DNA from 2 places in the Pseudomonas sp. 20-5 genome. Region 2 is predicted to be linked to the other one. Evidence: riboswitches for the same ligand, from Rfam matches in the RefSeq annotation. Region 2 holds a riboswitch; the other holds the start of a gene.

Region 1 (7,569 bases), 2.0 Mb from region 2:
CTGGTGTCCATCGGCATGGTCGCGCTCTATGGCCAGGCATCGCTGCCCTTCCTCCTGCTGATGGCGCTCTGGCTGGCGTTCTGCACCGCCGGCGCGTCGCTGCTGCACAACCATGCGTCCTACGGTTTCGTCCTGGCCGGCTACACCGCGGCGATCGTCGCCCTGCCGGCCAGCGCCGATCCGGCGACGGTGTTCGACCAGGCGGTGGCCCGCTGCTCGGAGATCGGCCTGGGCATCCTCTGCGCGGCGCTGGTGAATGTGCTGCTCTGGCCGCGGCGCCTGGAACGCCAGTTGGCGAACCAGGGCAAGGCGGCCTGGGAGGCCGGCTTGCAGGCGGCCGCGGCGGAGCTGCGCGGCGCCGACGAACGCGGCGAGCTGCTTGCGGCGCTGGGGCGGATCGCCGCGGCGGACGCCCAGCGCGACCACGCCTGGTTCGAGGGCGCGCTCGGCCGCGCCCGTTCCCAGGCCTTGCGCGTGCTTGGCCTCGACCTGCTCGGCCTGCTGCGCGCGGCGCGCAAGGTGGCTCGCGAGCGGAGGCTGCTCGATCCGGCCAGCGCGCACGCCTTGCAGCCCTGGCTGGAAGAACTCGAGGCACTGTTGCGCGAGGGCCGCCAGGCCGAGTTCGAGGCCTGCCGGCAGCGCTTGCGCCTGGCGCTGGACGCGGCGCACGGACAGTTGCACCTGTGCCTGGTCTGCCTCGAACGCCTGCTCGGCGAGGCGAGGGCGGCCGGGCGCAGCGTCGAGGCGCTGGTCTATGGCGCGCCCACCCGCCAGGCGCCGGGCGCCATCGCCTGGCACCGGGACATCGAGCGCGGCGTGCTGTTCGGCCTGCGCAGCGCCCTGGCGTTCCTCTGCGTAGCCGCGTTCTGGCTGGCCAGCGCCTGGCCGAGCGGGTTGGGCGCGGTGTCGATCACCGGCGTGGTGCTGAGTCTCTTCGCCAGCCGCGACAACCCGGCCCAGGCCGGCCTGAACTTCCTTCGCGGGATTCTCCTGTCGATCCCGCTGGCCGGCTTCGTCGCACTGTTCTACCTGCCCGGCGTGGACGGCTTCCCGCTGCTTTGCCTGGGCCTGGGCGTACCGCTGTTCTTCGCCGCGCTGTGCGTGAACCGGGCGAGCCTGGCCGGGATCGCCTCGCCGTTCTGCATCTTCTTCGTGAAGAACGTCGCGCCGAGCAACAGCATGAGCTACGACCTCGCGCACTTCCTTAACAACGCCCTGTCGACGGTGCTCGGGGTGGCCTTCGCCGTGCTGGTGTTCAACCTGGTCAGCCTGCGGCCGGGCGAACGCCATTACCGGCGCATGCTGCAGGCCACCCTCGGCGACCTGGCGCGGCTCACCCTGCGCTCGCCGGCGCAGGCCGAGGCCTGGTTCGGCGGGCGCACCGCGGATCGCCTGATCCGCCTGGCGCAGCGCTACGACCGTTTGCCGGAGGGGCGCCGCCAGCCCTGGTCGGACGGCCTGATGGGACTCGACTTCGGCGACGAGCTGCTCTACCTGCGGCAGTGCCTGGAGGAGGTCCCGGCGTCCCTGGCGCAGGCCCGCGACCGTTACCTGCGGCGCCTGCGCCTGGCGCTGCTGGGCGATGGCCCGCGGGCCGAGCGTGAACACGCCCTCGACCCGCCGACCGCGCGCCTGCTCAAGGCCCTGGCCGCCAGCCCGCTGGCCGGCAGCGAACGCGGCGAGCTGGCCGGCGCCGCGCTGGTGCAGTTGCAGGCCACCTGGCGGCAGTGGTGCCGCAGCCATGCTCCGGCCGGGACGGCGCTGCGCACGGACCCGCTCCCCGGAGCCGGGCGCTAGTTCTGCGGTGGCCGCCCACATTGACCGCGCAAGCCCCGAACCACTAAGCTGCGCGCCTTGCGACAGGTGCCCCGCAAGGGGTGAAACAGGGAAGCTGGTGCGTTCCGTCGGAACCAGGCCAGCGCTGCCCCCGCAACGGTAGGCGAATCAGACAGCCGCTCGATGACCACTGTGCTCCGGCATGGGAAGGCGCGGCTGGAAGCGTCCAGCGCTTCGCTCGCGAGCCCGGAGACCGGCCTGACGCACCCACGGCATCGCGGAGGGCGCTGTCGGACGTCTCCTGCCGTCGCTTCGTCCTCCGTCTGCCTCAACCCAGGTCGCGCGGGTGAGAGCGACGGAGCAGCGCAGAGCATGAACAGAGTTTTCCTGACCCCGGCAGCCGTGGCGCTGTGCGGCGCGTCTTCCCTGAGCCTGGCCGAACCGGTCAGCCTTGCCGACCAGGTGGTGACCGCCACCCGTACCGCCCAGACCGCTTCCCAGAGCCTGGCGGCGGTGAGCGTCATCGACCGCGAGGATATCGAGCGCAGCCAGGCGCGCAGCGTGCCGGAGCTGTTGCGCCAGGTACCCGGCGTGTCGCTGGCGAACAACGGCGGTTTCGGCAAGAACACCACGCTGTTCCTGCGCGGCACCGAGTCCGACCATGTGCTGGTGCTGATCGACGGCATCAAGGTCGGCTCGGCCAGCGCTGGCCTCACCGCGTTCCAGGACTTGCCGGTGGAGCTGATCGAGCGCATCGAGGTGGTCCGCGGGCCGCGTTCCAGCCTGTACGGCTCGGAGGCCATCGGCGGGGTGATCCAGATCTTCACCCGGCGCGGCGACGGCCAGGGCGCCAAGCCGTTCTTCTCCGCCGGTTACGGCACCCATCACACCCTGGAGGGCAGCGCCGGGGTCAGCGGCGGCGCTGGCAACGGCTGGTACAGCCTCGGGGTGAGCAGTTTCGATACGGCGGGGATCAACACCAAGCGCGCCAGTACTGCGGGCTATGAGCCAGACCGAGACGGCTACCGCAACCTGTCCGGCAACCTGCGCGGCGGCTATCGCTTCGACAATGGCCTGGAACTCGACGGCACGCTGCTCAGGGCCAAGTCGCACAACGACTATGACCAGGTTTTCGGCAACTCTGGTTTCAATACCAACGCCGACGGCGAGCAGAACCTGGTCGGCGGCCGTGCCCGCTTCACTCCGCTCGATCCCTGGCTGGTGACCCTCCAGGCAGGGCGCAGCGAGGAGAAGGCCGATGCCTATCAGGATGGCCGTTTCTACTCGCGCTTCGATACCCGTCGCGACAGCCTGTCCTGGCAGAACGACCTGACCCTGGCCGAAGGCCATGTGCTGACCCTCGGCTACGACTGGCAGAAGGACGAGATCAGCAGCAGCGAAGCCTTCAGCGTCGACTCGCGGCTGAACAAAGGCTGGTTCGCCCAGTACCTCGGCCGGTACGGTCGCCAGGATTGGCAACTGAGCCTGCGCCGCGACGACAACCAGCAGTTCGGCGTGCACGACACCGGCAGCGCCGCCTGGGGCTACGCGCTGAGCGACGCGCTGCGCTTCACCGTCAGCTACGGGACGGCGTTCAAGGCGCCGACCTTCAACGAACTCTACCTCCCCGACTACGGCAATCCCGACCTGGACGCCGAGACTTCGCGCAGCCTGGAGGTCGGTCTCAGCGGTACGCACGACTGGGGGCACTGGGCGGTGAATGCCTATCGTACGGACATCGACTCGCTGATCACCTATACAACCCGTCAGGGGCTTTATGTGCCGTTCAACATCGACGAAGCGCGCATCCGTGGCGTCGAACTGGTCCTCGGCAGCCAGTGGCTGGGCTGGGACTGGAACGCCAACGCGACCTTCCTCGACCCGCAAAACCGTTCCGGCGGCGTCAACGACGGCAACGAACTGCCGCGCCGGGCGCAGCGGATGTTCAACCTGGAACTGGACCGGCGCTTCGAGCGTCTTTCGCTGGGCGCCAGCGTGCACGCCGAAGGCCGACGCTATGATGACCCGGCCAACGAGGTGCGCCTGGGCGGCTACGCCACCCTCGACCTGCGCAGCGAGTACCGGCTGAACGACGAATGGCGCCTGCAGGGCCGGATCGCCAACCTGTTCGGTGCCGACTACGAAACCGCGTATGGCTACAACCAGCCTGGCCAGGCGGTCTACCTCAGCGTGCGCTACCAGGCTCTGTGAGGCCGGGTATTTCGAATGAACGAGGCGACGGCGCGGCCGCGTCGCCGCAAGGAGTGATCGACGATGAACGAATCCCCTGAGAAGGACCAGCGCCACCGCGAGCGGATGGAGCGCAAGAAGGCCGTGGTCGACGAGAAGATCGCCCAGGCCCGCGACGAACGCGGCGTGCTCCTGGTGCATAGCGGCAACGGCAAGGGCAAGAGCAGCTCGGCCTTCGGCATGGTCGCGCGGGCCCTGGGCCATGGCATGAAGGTCGGTGTCGTGCAGTTCATCAAGGGCGCCGCCAGCACCGGCGAGGAAGCCTTCTTCCGGCGCTTCCCCGAGGAAGTCAGCTACCACGTGATGGGCGAGGGCTTCACCTGGGAGACCCAGGACCGCCAGCGCGACATCGCCAAGGCCGAGGCAGCCTGGAAGGTCGCCGCGCAATTGCTGGCCGACCCGGACGTGGGCCTGGTGGTGCTGGACGAATTGAACATCGCCCTCAAGCACGGCTACCTGGAACTGGACAGGGTCCTCGCCGACATCCAGGCGCGCCCGGCCATGCAGCATGTGGTGGTGACCGGCCGCGGCGCGCAGCCGGGGATGGTCGAGGCCGCCGACACGGTGACCGAGATGAGCCTGGTCAAGCACGCGTTCAAGGCCGGGATCAAGGCGCAGAAAGGAGTGGAATTCTGATGCCGGCGCCATGCGCGGAGACGCTTCGCCCATGACCCAGGCACGCTGTCCGGCCCTGCTGATCGCCGCCCCGGCCTCCGGCCAGGGCAAGACCACCGTCACCGCCGCCCTGGCCCGCCTGCATGCGCGCCAGGGGCGGCGGGTACGGGTGTTCAAGTGCGGGCCGGATTTCCTCGACCCGATGATCCTCGCCCGCGCCTCCGGCGCGCCGGTCTACCAGCTCGACCTGTGGATGGTCGGCGAGGCCGAAGCGCGACGCCTGCTGGCGCGGGCCGCCGGCGAGGCCGACCTGATCCTCATCGAAGGGGTGATGGGCCTGTTCGATGGCAACCCCTCGGCGGCAGACCTGGCGCGGCGTTTCGGCGTGCCGGTGCTGGGGGTGATCAACGGCGCGGCGATGGCCCAGACCTTCGGCGCGCTGGCCTACGGCCTGGCGCATTTCCAGCCGGACCTGCCGTTTTCCGGAGTGCTCGGCAACCGCGTCGGCAGCCAACGCCACAGCGACATCCTGCGCGATTGCCTGCCGCCTGGCATGCGCTGGTTCGGCGGCCTGCCGCGCTCGGCCGAATTCGAACTGCCGAGCCGCCACCTGGGCCTGGTCCAGGCCGAGGAACTGGCCGATCTCGATGCGCGCCTGGACGCCGCCGCCGATGCCTTGCGGGCCAGCGCCGAGACCGACCTGCCGGAGCCGGTGACCTTCGAGGTGCCCGCTCCGGCGCCGCTGCAACGCAGCCTGGAAGGCGTGCGCATCGGCGTGGCCCGCGACGCCTCGTTCGCCTTCCTCTACCAGGCCAATCTCGACCTGCTGCGCGAACTCGGCGCCGAGCTGGCGTTCTTCTCGCCGCTGCAGGACCAGGCGTTGCCCGCCGTGGACAGCCTGTACCTGCCGGGCGGCTATCCCGAACTGCACCTGGGGCGCCTGCAGGGCAATCGCGCCATGGCCGAGGCGATCCGAGCCCACCATGCCGCCGGCAAGCCGCTGCTGGCCGAGTGCGGCGGCATGCTCTACCTGCTCGACTGCCTGGAAGACGCCGACGGCGAGCGCGGCGAACTGCTCGGCCTGCTGCCGGGCCGGGCGCGCCTGCAGAAGCGCCTGACCGCCCTGGCCTTGCAGGAGGTCGAGCTGCCGGAAGGGCGGCTGCGCGGGCATACCTTCCATCACTCGACCCTCGACTGCGCCGTCGAGCCTCTGGCCCGTGGCGTCTGCCCGAACGGCCGGAACACGGCGGAGGCGGTGTTCCGTCTTGGCCGGCTGACGGCTTCCTATATCCATTTCTACCTGCCTTCCAACCCGCAGGCCGCCGCCGCGTTGCTGGCGCCCGCGCGAGACGCCGACTGACATGTCCGATTCTTCTCACGCCTTCAGCGCCACGGAACGCGCCGCCGTCTACCGGGCCATCGCCGAGCGCCGCGACATGCGCCACTTCAGCGGCGGCAGCGTGGCGCCGGAGCTGCTCGCGCGGCTGCTGGAGGCCGCGCACCAGGCGCCCAGCGTCGGCCTGATGCAACCCTGGCGCTTCATCCGTATCACCGAGCCGGCGTTGCGCCGGGCCATCCACGGGCTGGTCGAGGAGGAACGCGGACGTACCGCCGAAGCCCTCGGCGAGCGCTCCGACGAGTTCATGCGGCTCAAGGTCGAGGGCGTGCTGGATTGCGCCGAACTGCTGGTCGCCGCCCTGATGGACGACCGCGAACGCCATGTGTTCGGTCGCCGGACCCTGCCGCAGATGGACCTGGCGTCGCTCGCCTGCGCGATCCAGAACCTCTGGCTGGCCAGTCGCGCCGAGGGCCTGGGGATGGGCTGGGTATCGTTGTTCGATCCGGCCGCGCTGGGCGAGTTGCTCGGCCTGCCGCCCGGCAGCGAGGCGGTGGCGGTGCTCTGCCTGGGCCCGGTGGCGGAGTTCTACCCGGCGCCGATGCTGGCGCTGGAGGGTTGGAGCGAACCGCGTCCGCTGGCCGAGCTGGTCTACCAGAACCGTTGGGGCGAGCGAGCATGAGCGCACTGCTGGGTATCCTCGGCGTGGCGCTGGATGCGCGCTTCGGCGAGCCGCAGGGCTGGCACCCGCTGGTCGCCTTCGGCCGCCTGGCCGAGCGCCTGGAGCGCCGTTTCAACCGCTCGCGCCTGGCCGGCGAGGGTGATCCCGGGGTCGGCTGGCGCAGCCACGGGGTGACCGCCTGGGTCCTCGCGGTACTGCCGCTGACCCTGCTGGCCTGGGCGCTCGCTGAACTTCCCTACCTCGGCTGGCTGGTCCAGGCCCTGGCGCTGTACGCCGCGCTCGGCCTGCGCAGCCTCGGCGAGCACGCCGAACCGGTGGCGCTGGCCTTGCGCGCCGGCGACCTGGACGAGGCGCGGCGACGTGTCGGCTACCTGGTCAGCCGCGATACCCGCGAACTGGACCAGGCCGGGGTCGCCCGCGCGGCCACCGAATCGGTACTGGAGAACGGCAGCGACGCGGTTTACGCCGCCCTGTTCTGGTTCGCCGTGGCCGGCGCGCCGGGGGTGGTGCTGTATCGCCTGAGCAATACCCTGGACGCGATGTGGGGCTACCGCAACGCGCGCTTCGAGCGCTTCGGCTGGGCCGCGGCGAAGATCGACGACATCCTCAACTACCTGCCGGCGCGGCTGGTGGCGCTGACCTACGCGCTGCTCGGTGACACCCGCCAGGCCCTGCGCTGCTGGCGCGAGCAGGCGCCGCAATGGGACAGCCCCAACGCCGGCCCGGTGATGGCCGCCGGCGCCGGTGCGCTGGGGGTTTCCCTGGGCGGCGCGGCGATCTACCACGGCGAGCTGCACCAGCGGCCGCTCCTCGGCAGCGGCCCGCAGCCGCAGGGCCGCGACATCTATCGGGCCCTGGCGCTGGTGCGCCAGGGCGTGCTGCTCTGGCTGCTGGTGCTGGCCGGACTCTG
Region 2 (7,569 bases):
GCGCTGAACGCTAGCCGTGCCGGCCCGCTGTCGCAAGCCTTGTGACGAGTCTAGGCGTGCTGCCGGTGGTCGGCGCCGAACCTAAGGACGGCGGTTCATTCGCCGGGTCGATAGAGATGTCGATGCTCGGCGCGGTACAGCGAAGAGTCGGCGAAGCCTTCGGCGGCCAGCACCTCGCCGACCAGGATCAGCGCGGTGCGGCGGAAATTCCTGGCGGCGACCTTGGGCAGGATGTCGCCGAGGGTGCCGCGAACCTGTTCCTGGTCGGGCCAACTGGCCCGGTGGATCACCGCGACCGGGCAGTCGGCGCCGTAGTGCGGCAGCAGTTCCTCGACGATCTTCGCCAGGTGGGCGACGCCCAGGTGGATCGCCAGGGTCGCCCGGTGCCGCGCCAGGTCACCCAGGCTCTCGCCTTCCGGCATCTTCGTGCGTGCGGCGTAGCGGGTCAGGATCAGCGTCTGGGACACTTCGGGCAGGGTCAGCTCGCAGCCGAGCAGGGCGGCGCAGGCGGCGGTGGCGGTGACCCCGGGGACGATCTCATAGGGGATGCCGAGTTCGCGCAGGTGGCGGATCTGCTCGCCGATGGCGCCGTACAGGGAGGGATCGCCGGAATGCACGCGGGCTACGTCGAGGCCGCGGCGATGGGCTTGCGCGAGTAGCTCGACGATCTGTTCGAGGTCCAGCTCGGCGGTGTTCACCACCTGGCCGGCCTGGTGCCCCTCGAGCAGCGCTTGCGGAACCAGCGAGCCGGCGTAGAGGATCACCGGGCACTGGCGGATCAGGCGCTGCCCCTTGACGGTGATCAGGTCGGGGTCGCCGGGACCGGCGCCGATGAAATAGACGGTCATGGGAGTTCTCGTTCGGTGAGAAGACGTGCCAGGGCGATGCTCGCCCGATCGTTGCTGCGTTTCGCCCCGAGCAGATCGGCGCGACCGCCACCCAGGCGTTCGGCCAGGGCCAGGGCGGCGGCCTCGGCGACGCTGGAGCAGCCGGTTTCGCGCAGCGCGACGGCGGAGGGGCTGAGCAGGCGCGGCTCGTAGTCGTGCAGGACGGCGGGTGCGAGGAAATGCACGGGGCGTTCGAGCAGCGTGGCCAGTTGCCGCAGGCCGGGTTCGTCGCGTTTGCCGTCGATGCTGGCGAGGGCGTCCAGCTCGGCCAGGCTGCGCCCGTGTTCGCCCAGCGTTCGCTCCAGCAGCGCGCGCAGATGCTCGGCGCTACAGCCTCGGCGGCAGCCGATGCCGGCGATCAGCAGGCTGGGGATGGGCAGGGGCATGCGCGCACCGGAGGAAATGGAAGGAGAGGCACTATGGACCCGCGACCGGCAAGGGTCGCGGGTGGCAGGCGGTCAGGCGTCGACGCCGCCCCGGTTGCGCCGGAACAGCCAGGCAGCGGCCAGGCCGAGGGCGGCCCAGAACAGCGCATTGCTGACCAGCGAGGCGACCACGAAACGCTGGGCCAGGGCTTCCGGCGCCAGGCTGGCATGGACCTCGGGCTGCGGCGCGCCGAACAGGTGCGGCAGCGCCAGCAGGACGGCGCCGACCAGCTTCAGCGGCCAGTTGCCGCCGAACACCAGCAGGGCCAGGCCCACCGCGGTGGCGGCGGCGGTGGCGATCCACCAGTACTGGCGTTGCACCAGGTCGGCCGCGGCGGTACCCGGCAGCTCCGGCGGCAGGCCCAGCGACGGCGCCAGGCAGAACACCGCGTAGCCGGCCAGGCCCCAGAGCAGGCCCTGCCAGGTCTGGCCCGGCGCGCGCAGGGTGAAGAGGCCGGCGAGCATCAGGGCGAAGCCGACCGCCACCACCAGGTTGCCGCCGGTGGTGGAGAGGGTACGCTGCCAGCCGTCCTCCGGCTCCCAGGCCTCCTCGTCGTGGACATGGGCGGCGACGCCGGGGGTGTGTTCGTGGGGCTGGGCCGCGACCGGCTCGCTCTTCTCGTAGGTCTCCGCCTCGAGGATCAGCGGGGTGACCCAGAGAATCTGCAGCAGGGTCAGCAGCAGGGCGGCGAGCAGGCCGGCGAAGCCGGCGGTCTGGGCGATGCGCTTGATCATTCTGGTTCCCTCGCGACTCAGTGGCAGGGGAAGCCGGAGCTGTGCCGGGTATCGTGGGCGGCGTTGTGTACCGCGTCGATGTGCGAGAAACCGGCGAAATAGACCAGCAGCGCGCCGAGCAGGCCGGCGCCGATGGCCAGGCTCAGTCGCTTCGACAGGGAGGTGGTGGAGCTGGCGTGCGCCAGGGTGCTGCTGGACATGGTGCGTTCCCTCTGGATTGGCATGGGCGTGGCAGAGGAGTACGCACGAGGAACAGGCCCGGACGGCCCGCTTCACGCTTGCGCCCGCCCACCGCGGGTGAATCAAACGAAAGGTTCCAGGCCGGTCTCCGGGCTCGCGCGCGATGCGCTTACCGTTGCGGGGGCAGCGCCGGACTGGCTCGGAGAGCGTCACCGGCTTCCCGTTTCACCTCGTGCGCGCCGGCACGAGACACCTGGGACAACCCGCCTAGGACAGCATGAAGGACCGCCGGGCGTCAACCGGCCCGATTGACCCTGGCCCGCGCACTGCGTAGCCTTGCCGGTTCGAGGTTCCTCGCCGGCGACGGCGGGGCTAAGAGGGAACGCGGTCGATGCCGCGGCTGCCCCCGCAACTGTGAACGGCGATCGTTCCCCAATGCCACTGCGTGACGCGGGAAGGCGGGGAACCGGCGGAGACGCCAGACCGTGAGCCAGGAGACCTGCCTCGTCGATCCCGTGGCGCGATGCCCGGGGACAAGACTTCCATACAACCGGGCGGGGTGATCCGGTGGCGAATCCGTTGCGCGGCCCCTGCGTCCGCGCCACTCGTCCGCATGCCCGCCGAGCTGAACAAGGGCTGCCCATGAAAACCCTGGCGAAACTCCCCGTCACCATCGTCACCGGCTTCCTCGGCGCCGGCAAGACCACCTTGCTCCGGCACATGCTGGACAACGCCGAAGGCCGGCGCATCGCGGTGATCGTCAACGAGTTCGGCGAACTCGGCATCGACGGCGAGATCCTCAAGCAATGTTCCATCGGCTGCAGCGAAGAAGAGGCGCAGGGCCGCGTTTTCGAGCTGGCCAACGGTTGCCTGTGCTGCACCGTGCAGGAAGAGTTCTTCCCGGTGATGCGCGAGCTGGTGGCGCGCCGCGGCGACCTTGACCAGATCCTCATCGAGACCAGCGGCCTGGCCCTGCCCAAGCCGCTGGTGCAGGCTTTCCAGTGGCCGGAAATCCGCAACGCCTGCACGGTCGACGCGGTGATCACCGTGGTCGACAGCCCGGCGGTGGCGGCCGGCACCTTCGCCGCCCATCCCGAGCAGGTGGACCAGCAACGCCGCCAGGACCCCAACCTCGACCATGAATCGCCGCTGCACGAACTGTTCGAGGACCAGTTGGCCAGTGCCGACCTGGTGATCCTGAACAAGGCCGACCAGCTCGACGCCGAGGCCCTGGCGCGGGTCCGCGCGGAGATCGCCGGGGAGCTGCCGGCGGCGGTGAAGATCGTCGAGGCGAGCCGGGGCGAGCTGCCGCTGCCGGTCTTGCTGGGACTCAACGCCGAGGCCGAGCTGCACATCGACGGCCGGCCGACCCACCACGACCACGAAGGCCACGAGGACCACGACCACGACGAGTTCGACTCCTTCCACGTCGATCTCCCCGAGGTGGAGGAAGCTGCGCTGCTCGAGGCCCTCGGTGAGCTGGTGGAGCGTCACGACATACTTCGCATCAAGGGTTTCGCCGCCATTCCGGGCAAGCCCATGCGCCTGTTGGTACAGGGCGTCGGCAAGCGCTTCGACAGGCATTTCGACCGCAAGTGGCTGGCCGACGAAGTCCGCAGCACCCGGCTGGTGGTGATCGGCCAGGAGCTGGACCAGGCCGCCATTGCCAACCAGCTGCGCACAGCGCTTGCCTGATCCGTGATCCCCGGCCGGGGCCGGCGATGGCGATTCGCCGGCCCCAGCTTCTTGCGTCCTACCGGTAGAACGTCCATGCACCTGTTGCGCACCCAACCCGGCGGCTTCGTTCCCGACGACGGCATCGCCCACCTGGCCCAGACTCCCGCCGAGCTGGTGATCCTCTGCAGCGGCGATTCGCACCTCGCATTGCTGGCCGAGGCCGCCCGTGCGCTGCCGGACGACTACCCGAGCCTGCGCCTGGCCAACCCCATGCAATTGCAGAACCACGCCTCGGTGGACCTCTACGTCGAGGAAGTGCTGCGGCACGCGCGGGTGATCCTGCTTTCGCTGCACGGCGGCATCGGCTACTGGCGCTACGGCGTGGAGCAACTGGTGGCGCTGGCCGAGCGCGGCGCGCTGCTGATCCCGGTGCCCGGCGACGACCGCCCCGACCCGGAGCTGAGCGCCCTCGGCAACCTGCCGGCGGAGCAGGCCGAGCGCTTCTGGCAATACTTGCGCCAGGGCGGCCTGGAGAACGCCGGGCAGTTCTACCGCTGCCTGGCCAGCCAGTGCCTCGGCCGCGACTACGCCTGGCGCGAACCGCAGGCGCTGCCGCGGGTGGCGCTGTTCCATCCACGGCATGCCGAGGCGACCCTGGAACACTGGCGTGCCGACTGGCAGGCCGGGCGTCCGGTGGTCGCGTTGCTGTTCTATCGCACCCACCTGCAGGCAGCCAACACCGCCTTCATCGCACGCTTCTGCGAACGCCTCGCGGCGCAGGGGCTCAACCCGTTGCCGATCGCGCTGGCCAGCCTCAAGGAAAGCGCCTGCCTGGCGCAGGTGGAAGACTGGCTGGAGCGCAGCGACGCCGCGCTGATCGTCAATACCACCGGTTTCGCCCAGTCCAATCCGGAGGCGCCCGAGTTGCGTCCGTTCCGTCGCGACGTGCCGGTATTGCAGGCGATCTGCTCGCTGGACAACCGCCCGCTCTGGCTGGACAACCCGCAAGGCCTGGGGCCGCGCGACCTGGCCATGCACGTGGCGCTGCCGGAGCTGGACGGGCGCATCGTCACCCGGCCGATCAGTTTCAAGGGCCTGGCCTGGCGCAGCGAACGCAGCGAGAGCGACGTGGTCTGCTATCTCGCCGACGACGAGCGCATGGATTTCGTCGCCGAACTGGCGCGGCGCTGGGCCGAGCTGGCGCGCAAGCCAAACGCGGAAAAACGGGTGGCGCTGGTGCTGGCCAACTACCCGACCCGCGATGGCCGGATCGGCAATGGCGTCGGCCTGGACACCCCGGCGGCGGCGCTGAACATCCTTCGTGCCCTGCGCCAGCAGGGCTATCCGGTCGACGGACTGCCCGCCAGCGGAACCGAGCTGATCCGCCAGTTGCTCGGCGGCGTCAGCAACGACCTGGAGCATCTCGACCTACGGCCCTGCGCCCAGAGCCTGGCGCTGGACGACTACCTGGCCTGCTTCGCACGCCTGCCGGAGCGCAATCGCCAGGCGGTGCTGGCGCGCTGGGGCGAGCCGCAACAGGACCCGATGTTCCGCGACGGACGGATGATGGTCGCCGGCCTGCGCTATGGCCTGACCTTCGTCGGCATCCAGCCGGCGCGCGGCTATCAGCTCGATCCGGCGGCGGTCTACCACGATCCCGACCTGGTGCCGCCGCACGGCTACCTGGCGTTCTACTTCTGGCTGCGCCACGCCTACCGCGCCGATGCCCTGCTGCACGTCGGCAAGCACGGTAACCTGGAATGGCTGCCGGGCAAGGGAGTCGGCCTGTCCGCCGAATGCTGGCCGGACGCGTTGCTCGGTCCGCTGCCGAACATCTATCCGTTCATCGTCAACGATCCGGGGGAGGGCGCCCAGGCCAAGCGCCGCACCCAGGCGGTGATCATCGACCACCTGATGCCGCCGCTGACCCGCGCCGAGAGCTACGGCCCGCTGCGCGACCTGGAGCGCCTGGCCGACGAGTTCTACGATGCCTCGCTGCTCGACCCGCGCCGCGCCGAACAGTTGCGCGGCGAGATTCTCGTCCTCCTGCGCGACAACCGTCTCGACCGCGAGATCGGCTTGCAGCTCAGCGACGATCCGGACAGCTGGCTGCCGCAGCTGGACGCCTATCTCTGCGACCTGAAGGAGTCGCAGATCCGCGACGGCCTGCATGTGTTCGGCGAGTCGCCGAGCGGGCGATTGCGCCTGGATACCCTGCTGGCGCTGCTGCGGGTTCCGCGCGGCGATGGCAAGGGCGCCAACGCCGGGTTGCTGAAGAGCCTGGCGGACGACCTTGGCCTGGGCTTCGATCCGCTGGCCTGCGACATGGGCGAGGCCTGGCAGGGCGCGCGGCCTGCCTGCCTGGAAGAGCGGGGCGGGGAGCCCTGGCGTACTCTCGGGGATACCCGCGAACGCCTGGAATTGCTGGCGTTGCACTGGATAGAACGCTGCCTGGGCGGCGAATCGCCGCCTGCCACCTGGCGTGCCAGCGGCGAGGTGTTGCGCGGCTTGTGCGAACAGGTGGCACCGACCCTGGACGCCTGTGGCGGGGCCGAGATCGACGGGCTGCTGGCAGCCCTCGAAGGGCGCTTCGTACCGGCCGGTCCGAGCGGCGCGCCGAGTCGCGGGCGACTCGACGTGCTGCCCACCGGACGCAACTTCTTCTCGGTGGACGTGCGCAACCTGCCGACCCCGACCGCCTGGCGCATCGGCTTCCAGTCGGCCAACCTGCTGCTCGAGCGTCACCTGCAGGAACATGGCGATCACCTGCGCCAGCTCGGCCTCTCGGTGTGGGGCACGGCGACCATGCGCACCGGCGGCGACGACATCGCCCAGGCCCTGGCCCTGCTCGGCGTGCGACCGGTCTGGCAGGCCGGCAGCCAGCGCGTCGCCGATTTCGAGATCCTCCCGGTCTCCCTGCTGGACCGCCCGCGGGTCGACGTGACGCTGCGGGTCTCCGGGTTCTTCCGCGACGCCTTCGCCAACCTGATCCGCCTGTTCGATGCGGCGGTGCAGGCGGTCGCCGAGCTGGACGAGGCGGAGGAGCTGAACCCGCTGGCCGCTCGCGTACGCCTGGAGCGCCAGCGCCTCGAGGCGCAGGGCACGGCGCCGGCGGAGGCGCGCCGGCAGGCCGGCTGGCGGATCTTCGGCGCCAAGCCGGGTGCCTACGGCGCCGGCGTGCAGGGCGCAATCGAAGAGCGGCTGTGGGAGACCCGCGCCGACCTTGCCGAGGTCTACCTGAACTGGGGCGGCTACGCCTACGGTGCCGCCGACGACGGCACGCCGGCGCGGGAACGCTTCGCCCAGCGCCTGGAACGCCTGCAGGCGGTGCTGCACAACCAGGACAACCGCGAGCACGACCTGCTCGATTCCAACGACTACTACCAGTTCCAGGGCGGCATGCTGGCGGCGGTGGAAACCCTGCGCGGCGCGCCGGTGGCCAGTTACCACGGCGACCACAGCCAGCCGGACAACCCGCGCATCCGCACGCTCAAGGAAGAACTCAACCGGGTGGTGCGGGCGCGGGCGGTGAATCCGAAGTGGATCGCCGGGATGAAGCGCCACGGCTACAAGGGCGCCTTCGAACTGGCGGCGACGGTGGACTACCTGTGCGCCTTCGATGCCACCAGCGAGCTGATCGACGACCACCAGTACGCGCTGCTGGC

What was found. Region 2 has a riboswitch for cobalamin ahead of cobW (cobalamin biosynthesis protein CobW). Riboswitches for the same ligand answer to the same signal wherever they lie in the genome.
Region 1: another riboswitch for cobalamin. It lies ahead of btuB (TonB-dependent vitamin B12 receptor); the one in region 2 lies ahead of cobW (cobalamin biosynthesis protein CobW).

Annotation. Positions count from the first base shown of each region.
Region 1 covers NZ_CM165584.1:4,179,576-4,187,144, reverse strand. The annotation lists gene AC1RB9_RS19235 (FUSC family protein) at 1-1,797, shown strand, start outside; cobalamin riboswitch at 1,845-2,052, shown strand; gene btuB (TonB-dependent vitamin B12 receptor) at 2,149-3,987, shown strand; gene cobO (cob(I)yrinic acid a,c-diamide adenosyltransferase) at 4,051-4,662, shown strand; gene AC1RB9_RS19220 (cobyrinic acid a,c-diamide synthase CobB) at 4,694-6,001, shown strand; gene bluB (5,6-dimethylbenzimidazole synthase) at 6,003-6,659, shown strand; gene cbiB (adenosylcobinamide-phosphate synthase CbiB) at 6,656-7,569, shown strand, end outside.
Region 2 covers NZ_CM165584.1:2,188,970-2,196,538, forward strand. The annotation lists gene cobM (precorrin-4 C(11)-methyltransferase) at 96-848, opposite strand; gene AC1RB9_RS10270 (cobalamin biosynthesis protein) at 845-1,273, opposite strand; gene AC1RB9_RS10275 (CbtA family protein) at 1,346-2,047, opposite strand; gene AC1RB9_RS10280 (CbtB domain-containing protein) at 2,065-2,247, opposite strand; cobalamin riboswitch at 2,350-2,499, opposite strand; cobalamin riboswitch at 2,558-2,748, shown strand; gene cobW (cobalamin biosynthesis protein CobW) at 2,870-3,922, shown strand; gene cobN (cobaltochelatase subunit CobN) at 3,998-7,569, shown strand, end outside.